Regions from separate parts of the Fictibacillus sp. 7GRE50 genome, predicted to be linked through region 3. Evidence: riboswitches for the same ligand, from Rfam matches in the RefSeq annotation. Region 3 holds a riboswitch; each other region holds the start of a gene.

Region 1 (4,952 bases), on a different contig from region 3:
ATTTACAGGAGCAAAAAAAGGCGGGAAATTAGGTAAGTTTCAACTTGCAGACGGAGGCACTCTATTTTTGGATGAGATTGGGGACCTTCCTCAAAGTATGCAAATAAAATTGCTGCGTGTACTTCAGGAAAAAGAAGTAGAGCCTGTAGGAGCTGTTCAACCCCAAAAAGTAAACGTGCGAGTGATCGCTGCTACAAATCGCTCATTAGAAGGATTGATCAATGAGAATAAGTTTCGTGAAGACTTGTTTTATCGGATAAATGTCCTTCAAATCCAAATACCTCCGCTTCGTGAGAGAAAAGAAGATATATGGCCTCTCGCAGAAAATTTTATCCGATTGAACTGTGCTGAAACAGGTAAAAGAATCCTTAGTATTGATCAAGATGTAAAAGAAGCATTCTTAGAATACAGCTGGCCAGGCAATGCGAGAGAACTTAAAAATTTTGTTGAGGCAGGCATCCAACTTACCCATAGTGATAGATTATCGTTAGATGTTTTTCCGGATTTTCTAAAAGAAAAGCTCGGAATCAATAAGAAGCAGATGACACTCAAAGAACATCTTCAAGAAACAGAAAAAAATGTGATCGCTTACTATTTAGAGAAGATGAACGGGGATATTATGCAAGTCGCTAAACATCTAGGCATTGGAAAGACAAACCTATATGATAAGATTAAAAAATATAACATTCGTTAATCTAATCTTCTATTCCGAAAAAACGGAACACCCTTCCGGATTTTCGGAATGATTCATTTTATTAATTAAATGAGATTTCCAAGTGTCATCTATGTTATATTCTAACTTTCTATAATCACAAAGTTTAAGTATCGATATTATTTTTCCGTTTTTCCGGAAAAACAATAGGATGATGTATACCCCTTATACGTTCTGATGTTGGCATGAAACTTGCAAATGAATTATAGGGTGTAAATGATATGGAAAGGTGATGATGCTAAAAAAATGAAAGCGCTTCAAAAATGTTAAATGGATAGAATGGGGGAATTTGAAAATGGACATTATTATTATTTTATTAGCTTTATTCTTCTTAATGTTCGTAGCTTACAGAGGATTCAGCGTTATCTTATTCGCGCCGATCGCTGCGTTGTTTGCTGTATTGCTTACTGAACCTGGTCACGTATTGCCTTTTTTCTCAGGAGTGTTCATGGAGAAAATGGTTGGTTTTATTAAACTCTATTTCCCGGTCTTCTTACTAGGGGCGATTTTCGGGAAAGTTATTGAAATGTCAGGATTTGCAAAATCAATCACTCAGTTTGTCATCAAACTGATCGGACCTGCTAGAGCAATGCTTGCAATCGTACTTGTTGGGGCAATTTTAACGTATGGTGGGGTCTCTCTGTTTGTTGTTGCTTTTGCTCTCTACCCGTTTGCATCTGAACTTTTTAAACTTGCTGATATTCCTAAAAGACTCATACCGGGTACGATTGCGTTAGGTGCTTTTACTTTTACAATGGACGCTTTTCCAGGGAGTCCGCAAATTCAAAATATAATTCCTACATCTTTCTTCGGAACAACAACATGGGCTGCACCGTGGCTCGGGTTTATCGGAGGAATGTTTGTTTTCATATTGGGTATGATCTACCTTGAGTGGAGACGTAGACAAGCGGCTGCAAAAGGTGAAGGATACGGAACAGGACATACCAATGAGCCTGAAAAGCTAGATTCTGAAAATCTACCAAATGCTTTCATAGCGATTCTTCCGCTTATTCTAGTAGGAGTGTTCAATAAATGGTTCACCGTCTTAATTCCACAGTATTACGGTAAGACGTTTGATTTTTCTGCTATTGGTATGAAGAACGTGCCTGAGATTCAGATCCCATCACTTGCTGCTGTATGGGCAGTTGAAGGAGCTTTGATCATTGGTATCGTTACAGTTCTTTTGTTCTCTTTCAAGAGAATTAAAAACAACTTTAATAAAGGAATTAATCTATCCATTGGCGGAGCGTTACTGGCAACATTAAATACAGCATCAGAGTATGGATTTGGTGGTGTGATCGCAGCACTTCCTGGCTTTACTGCAGTAAACTCAGCGATGTCGAATACGATTAAAGACCCGTTGATCAATGAAGCGGTTACGACTACGACGTTAGCAGGTATTACAGGATCTGCGTCTGGCGGGATGAGTATTGCACTCGCAACGATGAGTGAAACGTATATCGCACAAGCAGACAAACTAGGAATTGATACAGAAGTACTTCACCGTGTTGCTTCTATGGCGAGTGGTGGAATGGATACACTCCCTCACAACGGTGCTGTTATTACGTTGTTAGCCGTTACAGGTTTAACTCACAAACAGGCATATATCGATATTTTTGCTATGACGATCATTAAAACGATAGCCGTGTTTGTAATCATTGGTTTGTATTACGGATTTGGTATCGTTTAAACCATTATTCTAAAAAAGGAGTATTAATTCCATGAGAGCGTTTGTTGAGGGGAAAGTTGTTTTTATTACAGGAGCAGCTAGTGGAATCGGTTTGCAGTTAGCAAAGGCTTTTGCTGAACAAGGAGCAAAAGTCGTGATCAGTGATTTGAATGATGAGAAAGCAAAGGAATCTGCACAACTGTTGGCTCAAGATGGTCTTGAAGCAATCGGACTTGGCTGTAATGTGACCACGGAGGAAGATATAACAAAAGCGTTGGACGAAACACTGCAACAATTCGGACGCATCGATGTGCTCATCAACAATGCAGGATTGCAGTATGTATCTCCACTTGAAGAATTCCCGACTGAGAAATTCCAGCAATTGATCAGTGTCATGCTTACCGCTCCATTTATAGCAACTAAACATGTGTTTCCAATCATGAAGAAACAACGGTTCGGACGCATCATCAACATGGCATCCATAAATGGGCTTGTAGGTTTTGCGGGGAAATCTGCTTACAACAGTGCCAAGCATGGAGTTATTGGTTTAACAAAGGTGGCTGCCTTAGAAGGTGCATCACATGGAATAACGGTAAATGCGGTTTGTCCGGGATATGTTGACACACCTCTTGTAAGAGGGCAATTAGAAGATCTGGCGAAAACGAGAAACGTAGAGTTAGAAAAAGTTTTGGAAGAAGTAATCTATCCTCTTGTTCCACAAAAAAGATTGTTAGATGTTCAGGAAATTGCAGATTATGCACTCTTTCTTTCAAGTGAGAATGCGAAAGGTGTTACGGGGCAAGCGATTGTAATCGACGGAGGATATGTCGCACAATAAACGATAGATAATTTATTGACATTCACTATATTTAGTGTCAAAGTATATAGTACAAACCTATATATGGAGAATTCAGGTGCCGGAATATCCGGCTGAAAAGGGAATTCGGTGCAATGCCGAAGCTGTCCCCGCAACTGTAATTGTGGACGAAATGGAATAGCCACTGTACGGATCAGTTATTTATAATGACTGCTGTATGGGAAGGCCCAAAGTAGGAAGAAGCAAAAGCCAGTAGACCTGCCTGAAGACTCCTATTTTCTTTTCCTCGGGGATTGGGAGAAAGAACAGCGGCTGTTTTATGCGGACGATTGTCCGTCGAAATACACGTCATTCTTTCACCCTCTTCCTGATGGAAGAGGGTTTTTATTATGACTAGGGAGTGTATTTAATATGAAAATGACAACTGAAAACTCTTTACTCGGGGAGTGGTTAAGGAGTTGTGTCGACAATTTTCCGAACATACAAGCTGAAACTTTTCTAAAAAATGCTGAGAAAATGGAAACTCATACAGGAGTGTCAAGTTCACTTTACAGACAGTTAATCATGGAAGCTTTAAATGGATTAAATGCAGAAGAGCCACAGTGGACATTTGTGGCATCGCAAATCTATTTAAAGCAATTATATGAAGAAGTCATGATCAATCGTGCTGAAGCAGAAAAACGTCCATATACGAACCTTTATGGCTTGATCTCTAAGTTAGTAAGTTTGAATATCTATGATGATACCATTCTATCTGCGTACTCTAAGGAAGAGTTGGAGAATGCTGAAAACATGATAGACCCTACGAGAGATAAGCTATTTACATACATCGGACTCAAAACGCTTGCTGATCGATATTTGGCAAAAGGGTTCAATCACGAAATTTATGAATTGCCACAAGAACGCTGGATGCTGATCGCGTTGTTTTTAATGAGAGACGAGAATCCAACAAATAGACTTCAATTAGTCGAAGAAGCATACTGGGCGCTCTCGAACCTTTATATGACGGTTGCCACCCCGACTTTAGCGAATGCAGGCAAGAGTTATGGGCAGCTTAGTTCTTGTTTTATTGATACGATCGACGATAGTTTAAGAGGGATCTTTGATTCTAATACAGATGCTGCAACTGTTTCGAAAGGTGGCGGCGGACTTGGTATCTATCTTGGTAAGATTAGAGCAAGAGGTTCTGACATAAAAGGATTCAAAGGAAACTCATCAGGTGTAATACCATGGATGAAGCAGTTAAATAACACGGCCGTTTCTGTAGATCAGCTTGGACAGAGACAAGGCGCGATTGCAGTCTACCTGGATATTTGGCATAAAGACATCTTGGAGTTTTTAGATGCAAAGTTAAACAATGGTGATGAACGAATGAGAACGCATGACCTTTTTACAGGTGTGTGTCTGCCAGATCTTTTCATGGAGCGCGTGGAAAAACGCGAGGATTGGTATCTGTTCGATCCTCATGAGGTAAGAAAAATCAAAGGCTATTCGTTAGAAGATTTCTATGATGAAACGGTTGGGTCAGGAAGCTTTAGAGAAAAATATGCTGATTGTGTAGAGGATGAGAGACTTTCAAAAAAATCCATTCCTGCTATTGAGATCATGAAACGGATCATGAAGTCGCAACTTGAAACCGGAACACCGTTCATGTTCTATCGAGATACTGTAAACCGATTAAATCCGAATTCTCACAAAGGGATGGTCTATGCATCTAATCTGTGCACAGAGATTATGCAAAACATGTCTGCAAC
Region 2 (4,952 bases), on a different contig from region 3:
CACTTGTTAAAGGCTTTGGTGGCCGAATCATTAAATTGAACGGGTATACGGTTGATTTTGTACCACAAGGATCTCTTCTTTACATCGAACATCGTGACACACCAGGTATTATCGGAAAAGTAGGAGCTTTTTTAGGAGAACGCAACATAAATATCGCAACGATGCACGTTGGACGAAAATCAGCTGGCGGTGAAGCCATGATGGTACTTACATTTGACACGCAACTTCCAGAATCTACTCAGAAAGAGCTCAGAAGCATTGAGGATCTTCTTGTGTGCAAACCTTTAGATCTATAGAAAAGCAAAAAGCTCTGCAATTCATGATGATATACTCCCCTTACAGTAAACAGATTTTTATTTTTAATCTGTCTACCTTTAGGGGAGCATATCAGATTGCAGAGCTTTCTTTATGTGTTTATTATCCTAAATCTACTTCTTTTCTCTCCCCACTTTGAAAAGTCATCAGCTTTTTGTAACCGATCTCTTTTGCAAGCTTTATAGTCGACTCATAATTCTCTCCAACTTGGTGCGGTTCATGAGCATCTGAAGAGAGTACGATCGGTATCCCCTTTTTATAGCAAAGAGACAGAAGTTCAGGTTCTGGATAGATTCGTCCTACAGGTTTTCTTAGACCTGCAGATGAGATCTCTACACATGTTTTTGAGTCTTTTAACGCATCTGTAATGCGCTCATACTGTTCTAAAAGAAATTCTTGATCAGTCGGAACATATTTAAAGATCTTGACTAGATCGATATGTCCAACAATGTCAAATAGGTTTGATTCTGCAAGTGTTACAATTTGATCATAATACGAACGATACGTTTCATAAAGATCACGACGGTCCCATTCTTTTCGGTATTCTGCAAGGTCTATCCCAAAATCATCGACCCAATGCACAGATCCGACCACGTAATCGAATGGATAGGATTTTATAAATGCTTCCATCTCAGCATGCCGTCCCGGCGTATAATCCATTTCAATCGACATGCGGACGTCCATTCCTAAATGATCTGCACGCTTAAACAGATTTACATAATCGTCCATCTTGTAAAAACGTCTTTCTTCCATCCATGGTTTTGATACGATGTTTTTTGTTTCATAAAAGTGATAAGCGTGTTCAGAAATCCCAAACTCTTGTATTCCCTTCTCTTTTGCGGTGTCTACAAATTGTTTTAGATAATCGATCGTCAATGTCCCTTTTTCGAGATGAGAATGGTAATCTGTTAGCATATTAATCTCCTTTTTAAAACGTTTTACCATATGTACCATGAAATCCTTGTTCGTTCAAGTGTTTATGCTCCCAACTTCCCTCCTATAAATAAGACGCTTAAGCACATCATCAAAAAAATCACAGCAAAAAAACGGTTCAGATAGTCTCGCATTTTGTCCTCCTAGGTAAAAGTAAATCAACTTTATCATCCTATTCAGCTTTTCAACTTTTTGAACCGGTTTTTAAAGAAAAGGCTCAACTAAAGTTCATTGTTGAGTTTTCGCTTTGGGAACTTACTAAATCTGCTCTATAAACATCATTCTTATCTAATGAGGCAGGATAATGAACTCGAATAAAGAAGTTTGATAAAGAAAATAACTACAAAAGGGATGTAGAGCATATGGACATACTACTCTGGATCACGATTGGTTTTATAACAATTGGATTTGTTGTTCTTACTTCTATGAAAAAAGATATGGAAAGTAAGCTCGCGTTTATTACAGGAAAAATGGAAAACGAGGAAACTTCAGCAAAAGCTAAATCCATCATTTGGTGGATCGTAAGTGCCACAGCTTGGGGAATAGTGAGTATACTTCTTATTGTTTGGTGTTTTCATCATAACTTTGGGTAATTGTTAGCTTCTATACAGAATATCACGAAACAGAACTTCCAAATGATACGAAGTTCTGTTTTTTTTTCAACATTAAACTTTAAGAGAGCTAAAAAAGCTCCCTATTCAAAGGCAGCTTTTTGACTTCCATCTTTATTAATATAATTTTCCATCACATAGAGAAGTGGTTTGTAAAGTACGATGAAGAACACCACGTTACCAATCGCATGATTTAGATCAAATGGGAGGCTCGCCAAGTAATACGGCCAGAATTTCTGCATGATGATTCCACCAAAGAGAACAGACATGATGAAACCAAACAAAAAGCCACAGAATCCTGCATAGATCGGGAGCAACAGCCAAGGTATGTTATGTCTGTATTTGCCTAAATATGCGCTCATAACGGCTATCAATCCCCAGGCAAACATCTGACCGAACGTCCACAGACCATGCCCTAGAAAAAGATTTGTTGTTATCGTGCTTAATATAGCAAGTAACAACCCTTGCACAGGACCGAGTACGAATGAAGCAAGAATGAGTATCGTCGTATTCGGCTGAACATTGGGTATCATTGAGAAGGTGATTCTGCCTACTGTTAATATAGCAGCAAGTAAGGCAATGATCGTAATTCGTTTGACTGTCAGCTTATTCATATTTGTGAAGATCAAATTCTACGACATCGCCAGGTTTTAACGTAATATCCTTAGCACCCTTCATCGCTTCTTCACCGTTTACAGAAAAGAACCAAGATGTTTTGTCCTGTTCGCTTCCAGCCACTCCTTCAATACTGCTTATAAAAGCACCATCGTATTGTGTCTCAATCTTAAAGTTATCTTGCATCACGTCCATGATCGTCACATCTTTTGCGATATCGATTTTCTTTTCCTTAACTTTTTCTTTGCCGTTATCTTTTGTAATCTGAACCGTTACTTGTTCTTTCTTCGTTTCTTCTTGTTTCGGCTGATCAGCTTTTTCTTTCGTTTCAGTCGTTCCACAGCCCACCAACATCATCATCATTGTTGCTAATACTAAAAGTAATTTCTTCATGATTAACCTCTTTCTGTTATAAAAACACTTTGTTTGATACTAAATTTACTTCACGCAACTAAAAAAATCCCCTTCGGCTACGAAGGAGATTAATAGTATACAGGCAGAAAACAGCAACCTGCCCCGGTACTGTTAAACACCCCCCTATCCTCGTAGGTCATGTCATGTAACAAACAGGCAGGTCTCCTGGCTCTTGATCATCGTCTCCTAACACCTTCCCGTTTTCACAGTGGCGATATTATAGGATTCTCACAATTACAGTGGCGGGACCGCAACGGCATCTAACCGTTTTCCCTATTAAGCTCGTCCAACAAAGGACTGCACCTGTTTAACACGTATGAAATTTTATGAAATCACAATTCCTATTATAAACATATTGGAGAAATTTGTGAAATCCTTTTTTAAAACTGCTATTGTTCCTTATGAAACAAGATTAATCGGGACGTATTGCTAATTTATTTCAACGTTCGCGGAATAACGAAAGAAAATGTCGTGCCTTCATTATTCTTGCTGTGAACGCTGATCTGACCACCATGTGCTTCTACGATGTTTCTTGCTATGGCAAGCCCAAGACCCGTTCCACCTGATTTCCCTCTTGTTCTTGCTTTGTCCCCTTTATAAAAGCGTTCGAAAACAAATGGCAGATCTTCTTCTTTTATACCCGTTCCATTATCTTTAACGAAAAACTTCACGTTCTGATCGCTCACATCTACAATAAGATTTACAAACCCGCCTTGAGAAGTATGACGAATCGCATTGTCGATCAAATTGGTTAAGACTTGCTCAATCCGGTCTGGGTCGATGTCCATCTCCTCTTGCAAACTTTTGAGATTTTTCTTAAATTCTAGATTTAATTGAATCTCTCTGTCTTTAGCAGGCCCTTGAAATTTCCGAACGATTCTTTCTGCGAAAGGAATGATCGGAAGAGAGCTGTAATGAAGCTTCATGTGACCTGCTTCTAATCTTGCAAGATCGAGGAGTTCGTTAACAAGTCTTCCCATCCGTTTCGATTCGTCTAAGATGATTCCTGCTAGTTCTTTCTTCTCTTCTTCAGATTCTGCAATATCATCTACGATCGCTTCACTATATCCTTGCAGCATAGCGATCGGCGTCTTTAATTCATGTGAAACGTTCGCAACAAAGTCTTCTCTAAGCTTGTCCATTCGTCGTTCTTCTGTCATATCACGAAGTACAGCTACTGCTCCACGAATCATAGATTGGTCATATAGTGGTGTCATAACGACGACCCACGAGCGGCCTTGTATCGCGATCTCTGTCATCTGTTCACTCTCAAGTGCAACAACTTGCCCAAAGAGCTGTTTGACCGTCTCAGGAACGTTTCCGTTGACCTCTGTCTTCATGCCTGATTCGTAATAAAATGCCTGTAGGAATCGATCAGCAGGAGGATTTGTAACCAGTATGTTCATTTTTCTATCAAAGGTGATCACACCATCAGCCATCGAACTTAAAACACTTGTTAACTGTTCTTTTTCTTGATTCAATGCTGTGATATTGTTTTTTAACTGTCTGCCCATACGGTTAAACGTCATGCCAAGTTCGCCGATCTCATCATGCGTTAAAATCGGCACTTTCATATCAAACTCACCTTTTGCTACAGACGTCGCTGCTTCTCTCATCCTTCTTAGTGGTGCCGTAATTCGAGTAGATAAGAAAAACGCAAAGATCGTAGTTAAGATGATCGCGATCCCCGCTGCTAAAAAGATGAGATACTTTGTATGGTTCGTTGTTTTTTCCACATTCTCGATGGATTGATAGACGTAAACGGCTCCTGCATTTTCTCCCGATCCATAAGGTTCACCGTAGATGATCATCGTTTGCATCGTCTCATCATTTTTATTCAGAACGGGAAAATCTCCGTTTACGTAGATCTTTTTTTCACTCTCTGCGACAGTAGATAACTGATCATTCTCTTTGAAAACAGAAACTGGGATATAAGGTGCATCATCGTAAGAATTCTTAGACATAAAGGATTCCTGATTTTCGTCTATGATCATGATAGACATGGAATATGCTTCAGCCATTTCACTTGTGATGCGTATTGCTTCTTCCTTGTTCTCATCGCTT
Region 3 (4,952 bases):
CCCAAAAACCTCCAATATAAATAACCACCCGCTTCTATTATAAAAACTGCGGCTGCACCAATCGCTAGCCACATGAGTTCATCCACTATAAACACTCCTTATTTTTCAACGAGCTATATGCTCATTCTTATTCATGCATCGGACATGTGGTGTTTAAATCTTTGTGTATAAACAAAATTTAGGCGTGTGCATATACTAATGCGACAATCATTTTTTTGGAGGTTATCTTGATGAGCTATATGAACCCACAACAACAGCAACAAGACACCGGACAACAGCAGAGTGATGGGCAGCAGCAAGCACTTCAACTATCTCTTCAACTCATTAGAGAAGCTGTTGCTGGTGAAAGGGAAGATGAATTATTTTACGACTATTTAATTTCTGAGGCACCCACAAACGAACAAAAATTAATCATCGCATCTATTCGAGATGATGAGAAAAGGCATAACAAACTCTTTAGAATGATCTACAAAGATCTTACCGGCCAAGAAGTTCCACCAATGAACGGAGAAGAGTTTCTGAAACCGAAAACCTATAAAGACGGACTTGTAAAAGCGCTGTTTGGCGAACTTGCTGCCGTAGAGAAATATCGCGTTATTCGCCAAGGACTTCCTAATACGTATTATCGAGATATTCTCTTTAACATCATTACAGATGAGATCAAGCACAGCGCTAAGTACAACTATTTATTCACGTTAAACAGTACATCAAGTGCTCCTCGTTCTTTTCATCAAGAACACAGAATGCCTCAAACGGAGAGCTTAGCAGACCAATGGGTTTCGTACATTGATCCGTTAGTACAAAGAGCATTAAAAGAGACCGAAGAAGGCATTAACTTAACTCATCTCTATCAGGAATTTATTTTATCTGGTGTTCTTGTTGGTCAAGGATTTACACCTCAACAAGCTATTGAACAGGTAGAAGAGTGGGAAAAAACAGGAGAGTCTCAGCTGTTGAAAAAGAGCAAGATGATGGGAAACCAAGGAAGATAGGAGAAGAGAGGGATGGAATCTACACAAACATTTTCAAAGCCTTTTATTGGCGATCAATTTCCGGAGATGACGGTTCATACAACCCTTGGGGAACTTGTCCTCCCAACAAGCTATCAAGGTCATTGGTTTGTCCTCTTTAGCCATCCGGGTGACTTTACACCCGTATGCACAACAGAGTTTGTTGCGTTTCAAAAGCTCATGCCTGAGTTTACAAAGCTCAACACTTACTTAATCGGATTATCTGTAGAACAAGTATACTCACACTTAAAATGGATCGAATGGATACAGCAGAATTTAAAAGTAGAGATTACTTTTCCGATCATCGCGGATAGTCTAGGCCGGATTGCTACTAGACTAGGAATGATACACCCTACGATGGGAACAAGAACAGTACGGAGTGTTTATATCGTAGATCCGACAGGCAAGATTCGTCTTATCCTTACGTATCCTGAAAATGTTGGCCGTAATATCAACGAGATCCTAAGAGCGGTTAAGGCGCTGCAGACAGCAGATAGAAATAAAGCAGCAACACCTGCAAACTGGCCGAAAAACGAGCTTGTTGGAGACCGTCTTATCGTTCCTCCAGCTGCCACAGTACAAGAAGCTAAAAAACGGGCAGAACAAGCACAAGCAGGAGAGATCGAGTGCTACGATTGGTGGTTATGTACAAAGCCTCTTCATGATAGATAAAGAGAGCAGCCTTTGATTAGGCTGCTCTCTTTATCTCCACACATTCTCTATGCCGTTTTAATTTTAACGATAAAATAATAATATTTATACATCACCACAAGAATCAAAATCACTCTTGCGATCATACTGTCTGTAAGGATAAAAGTAATCAAGATCATCGAATCTGAAAACAGGCTGATCATGATCTTTTTCTTTTTAGTGAGCGAACGATTCCTAACAAAATCATCTAGATGTTTTTTATAAATGTCGGTTCCTTTAAACCACACTTCAAACTTTTTTGAACCTTTTACGAAGAAATAAGATGCGAGTAGTAAGAGTGGTGTTGTAGGAAGCAACGGCAAGACGATACCGATAACGCCTAAACCTAGGAAAAAGAACCCCAATGCTACAAATATTATATTTTTAATTTTCATTGGGATTCTCACTTCCTTTTCCTTTTAAAATAGGTTTATTTGTATACATTGTTGCTTTTGTTAGTTGTTGGTTTCCGCTCCAGGTTGCACGCTTTCCACGGGGCGAACGGTGAGCCTCCTGCCGCTTTGCGCCATTAGGAGTCTCCACCTGACCGCTTCAAAGTTGTCTCTTTGCTCCTGCGTCTACAAGTTTATGCTAGAAAGTGGACTTCCTCGTCGCATGCCTTGCGAGAAGCTTCTCATGTAGCAGGCAGGCAACCTTCCGCTACAACCAACTTACAAAGAAGAAAGAAAAAACTACAACTATAACTTTTAAAGAAACCTTAAATTTTGTTTACATTTTTATATAACAAACGCCTTTCTTTCCTTAGTGGAGCACCTTTAAAGAGTGCTTCTTCCTCTTCTGTCTCAGGAATGACACTCGGTACCGGAAACGGCTTACCGTTTTGATCAATGGCCACCATCGTTAAGATTGACGTGGTGTTCAACGTCCTGTTCCCCGTCTCTAGATTTTGACACTCCACTTTTACGTATACTTCCATAGACGTTCTTCCCGTTGAGATTACTACACCTTCTAATATGAGGATGTCTCCCACTTTAGCCGACGATAAGAAGTTTACATTATCAATGGATGCGGTGACAACCACTTTCTTGCTGTGCTTCATGGCGGCAATCGCTGCGATTTCATCAATGTACGATAAAACGGTACCACCGAATATCGTTCCCATGTGATTCGTGTCAGGCGGCAATACCAACTTTGTTTGAATCGTTCTTGAGATGTTTGCTGATAACTGCTGTTCCATACCATACCCTCTTTTCTGAAGCTTGAAAGCTCCTCTTATTTTGAGGGAGTTAGTGAACAAAGAAAAATACCCATCACGAAAGACGGGTACGTAAGAATACATAACAGAAAGAATGATCTATTAAATATCCCTCGTCCTATCTTCCCAACTCCCGAAGAAGATCAACGCTATAAAGATGGCAGGTCTCCTGACTCGTGCATCAGCCTACTCTAAGCCCTTCCCGTCAGATAGACAGTGGTTTTGCTTATTTCGTCAGCACTTACAGTTGCGGGTACAGTCCTGGCCTCACACCAGATTCCCTATTAAGTCTGCAACAGACACCATAATTATCGGATCTTATGAAATTTTGAATCTATCTTATTGTACCACTAACAATTTTTACTTTTTACAAAACCTTTTAATCTTCTTCATATCACGTTTAAAATCTCCTGCTATTCTTATCTCAAAAGACTGGGGAGGTTTTCTAATGATACGTCCAACAGCATTAATCCTTACAGCTAACTATGGCAGCGGTCATGTTCAAGTGGCTAATGTCCTCGCTGAAGAAATGAAGAGTAAAGGATTTCAACCTGTCATATCTGATTTATTTGGTGAAGCTCACCCCATCATGTCCCAAGTTACGCAATCCATATTTATCAAAAGCTTTTCACACGGCTCTTCTTTTTATAAATGGTTTTATTATGGAACAAACAAATTGAATGCCAATACGATTACACAATTCTCTCGTTATTTAGGAAGAAAAAGATTTCTAGAATTGATTAAAGAACATCAACCCCGTTTTGTAATAACAACCTTTCCCCTTCACGCTGCGCCATTTCTTATTAAAAAATCACGGTTTAACATCCCCATCTATACCGTGATCACTGATTATTTCGCTCATCCATTTTGGATCAATCCAGCGATTGATCATTATTTTGTTGCGTCTGATTCAGTCAAAAACGGACTGATCAAACATGGTGTGGCAGAAAATAGAATTACTGTTAGCGGTATTCCCATTCGTTCAGACTTTTATCGCCCAATTCATAAAGAGAAAGTGTTTACTAAATACGGAGTTACGCCAAGTAAACGTGTCGTGACGCTCCTAGCTGGTGCTCAAGGTGTGCTAAGGAATGTTAAGGTTCTTACTCAGCTTTTATTAAAAGATCCTTCTCTGCGAGTAATTGTAGTATGTGGCAAGAATAAAACGTTGTATGAGAAATTAACACCACTAGCCGAACAACATCCAGGTTCATTCCGATTATTCGCTTACGTAGACGAACTTCATGAAGTCTTAAAGATTTCCCATTGCGTAGTAACCAAGCCAGGTGGCATCTCCATTACTGAAGCTGCTGCTGTAAGAGTGCCACTTATTCTATATAAGCCCGTTCCTGGCCAAGAAGGAGAAAATGCTAAGTATTTTGAAGAAAAAGGTGCTGCAATAGTTGTTCATACCGCAGACGAAATTGTGGAGAATGTTCAGAGGCTATTTAATAACGAAGCTTTATTATGTAACATGCAGAAAAGTTTAGAACTCATTCATAAATCTCACTCTTCCTCATTGATTGCTGATTATGCTGTTGAAGATATACAACAGCTAACTCAAATTACACGTTAAGTAGCTATTGATGGATATAGCTTCTGATAAAACTGGGCGGGGTTTGCGACTACTATCTTGAGAAATTTTTGAAATAATACTAGAAATTTCGGATTTATTCCGGCGAGTTTTGGTCATAAACCGGCGAGTCGTCACACTTCGACAAGACACACTAGCCCTATACCCCCTACCTCAACATAGCAGTGCAAACTTAACTTATTCGCGCACTCCAAAAAATAGACTGGCAGAATCGCTATCATCAGCGTTTCTGCCAGTTTTAAAACTTTAATCTTCCTTAGCACAGTCTTCCGCAATGGCTCGAAGGTCCGCATAGAAAAAATCATCATTGCATAACGGGGAGTGTTCCTTTTTATTATCATATTTCTCAACGATTTCCTTCAATTCACCGGTGTCACCTTTTGCGTTGATGATTTCTACTAACTCATTCATTCCGTCTGATGTTTCTTCATCGATACGTTCT

What was found. Region 3 has a riboswitch for cobalamin ahead of IHV12_RS19105 (acyl-CoA thioesterase). Riboswitches for the same ligand answer to the same signal wherever they lie in the genome.
Region 1: another riboswitch for cobalamin. It lies ahead of IHV12_RS15460 (ribonucleoside-diphosphate reductase subunit alpha); the one in region 3 lies ahead of IHV12_RS19105 (acyl-CoA thioesterase).
Region 2: another riboswitch for cobalamin. It lies ahead of IHV12_RS16680 (DUF4430 domain-containing protein); the one in region 3 lies ahead of IHV12_RS19105 (acyl-CoA thioesterase).

The regions. Positions count from the first base shown of each region.
Region 1 is NZ_JACZDW010000004.1:78,852-83,803, forward strand. It holds gene IHV12_RS15445 (sigma-54 interaction domain-containing protein) at 1-694, shown strand, start outside; gene IHV12_RS15450 (GntP family permease) at 1,008-2,402, shown strand; gene IHV12_RS15455 (3-hydroxybutyrate dehydrogenase) at 2,434-3,219, shown strand; cobalamin riboswitch at 3,277-3,478, shown strand; gene IHV12_RS15460 (ribonucleoside-diphosphate reductase subunit alpha) at 3,610-4,952, shown strand, end outside.
Region 2 is NZ_JACZDW010000004.1:304,657-309,608, reverse strand. It holds gene serA (phosphoglycerate dehydrogenase) at 1-296, shown strand, start outside; gene IHV12_RS16695 (histidinol-phosphatase) at 418-1,230, opposite strand; gene IHV12_RS16690 (hypothetical protein) at 1,611-1,841, shown strand; gene IHV12_RS16685 (ECF transporter S component) at 1,943-2,473, opposite strand; gene IHV12_RS16680 (DUF4430 domain-containing protein) at 2,466-2,867, opposite strand; cobalamin riboswitch at 3,027-3,210, opposite strand; gene IHV12_RS16675 (ATP-binding protein) at 3,323-4,952, opposite strand, start outside.
Region 3 is NZ_JACZDW010000005.1:109,457-114,408, forward strand. It holds gene IHV12_RS19085 (spermidine synthase) at 1-86, opposite strand, end outside; gene IHV12_RS19090 (ferritin-like domain-containing protein) at 231-992, shown strand; gene IHV12_RS19095 (peroxiredoxin) at 1,005-1,682, shown strand; gene IHV12_RS19100 (YbaN family protein) at 1,730-2,095, opposite strand; gene IHV12_RS19105 (acyl-CoA thioesterase) at 2,419-2,898, opposite strand; cobalamin riboswitch at 3,059-3,238, opposite strand; gene IHV12_RS19110 (MGDG synthase family glycosyltransferase) at 3,365-4,492, shown strand; gene IHV12_RS19115 (hypothetical protein) at 4,757-4,952, opposite strand, start outside.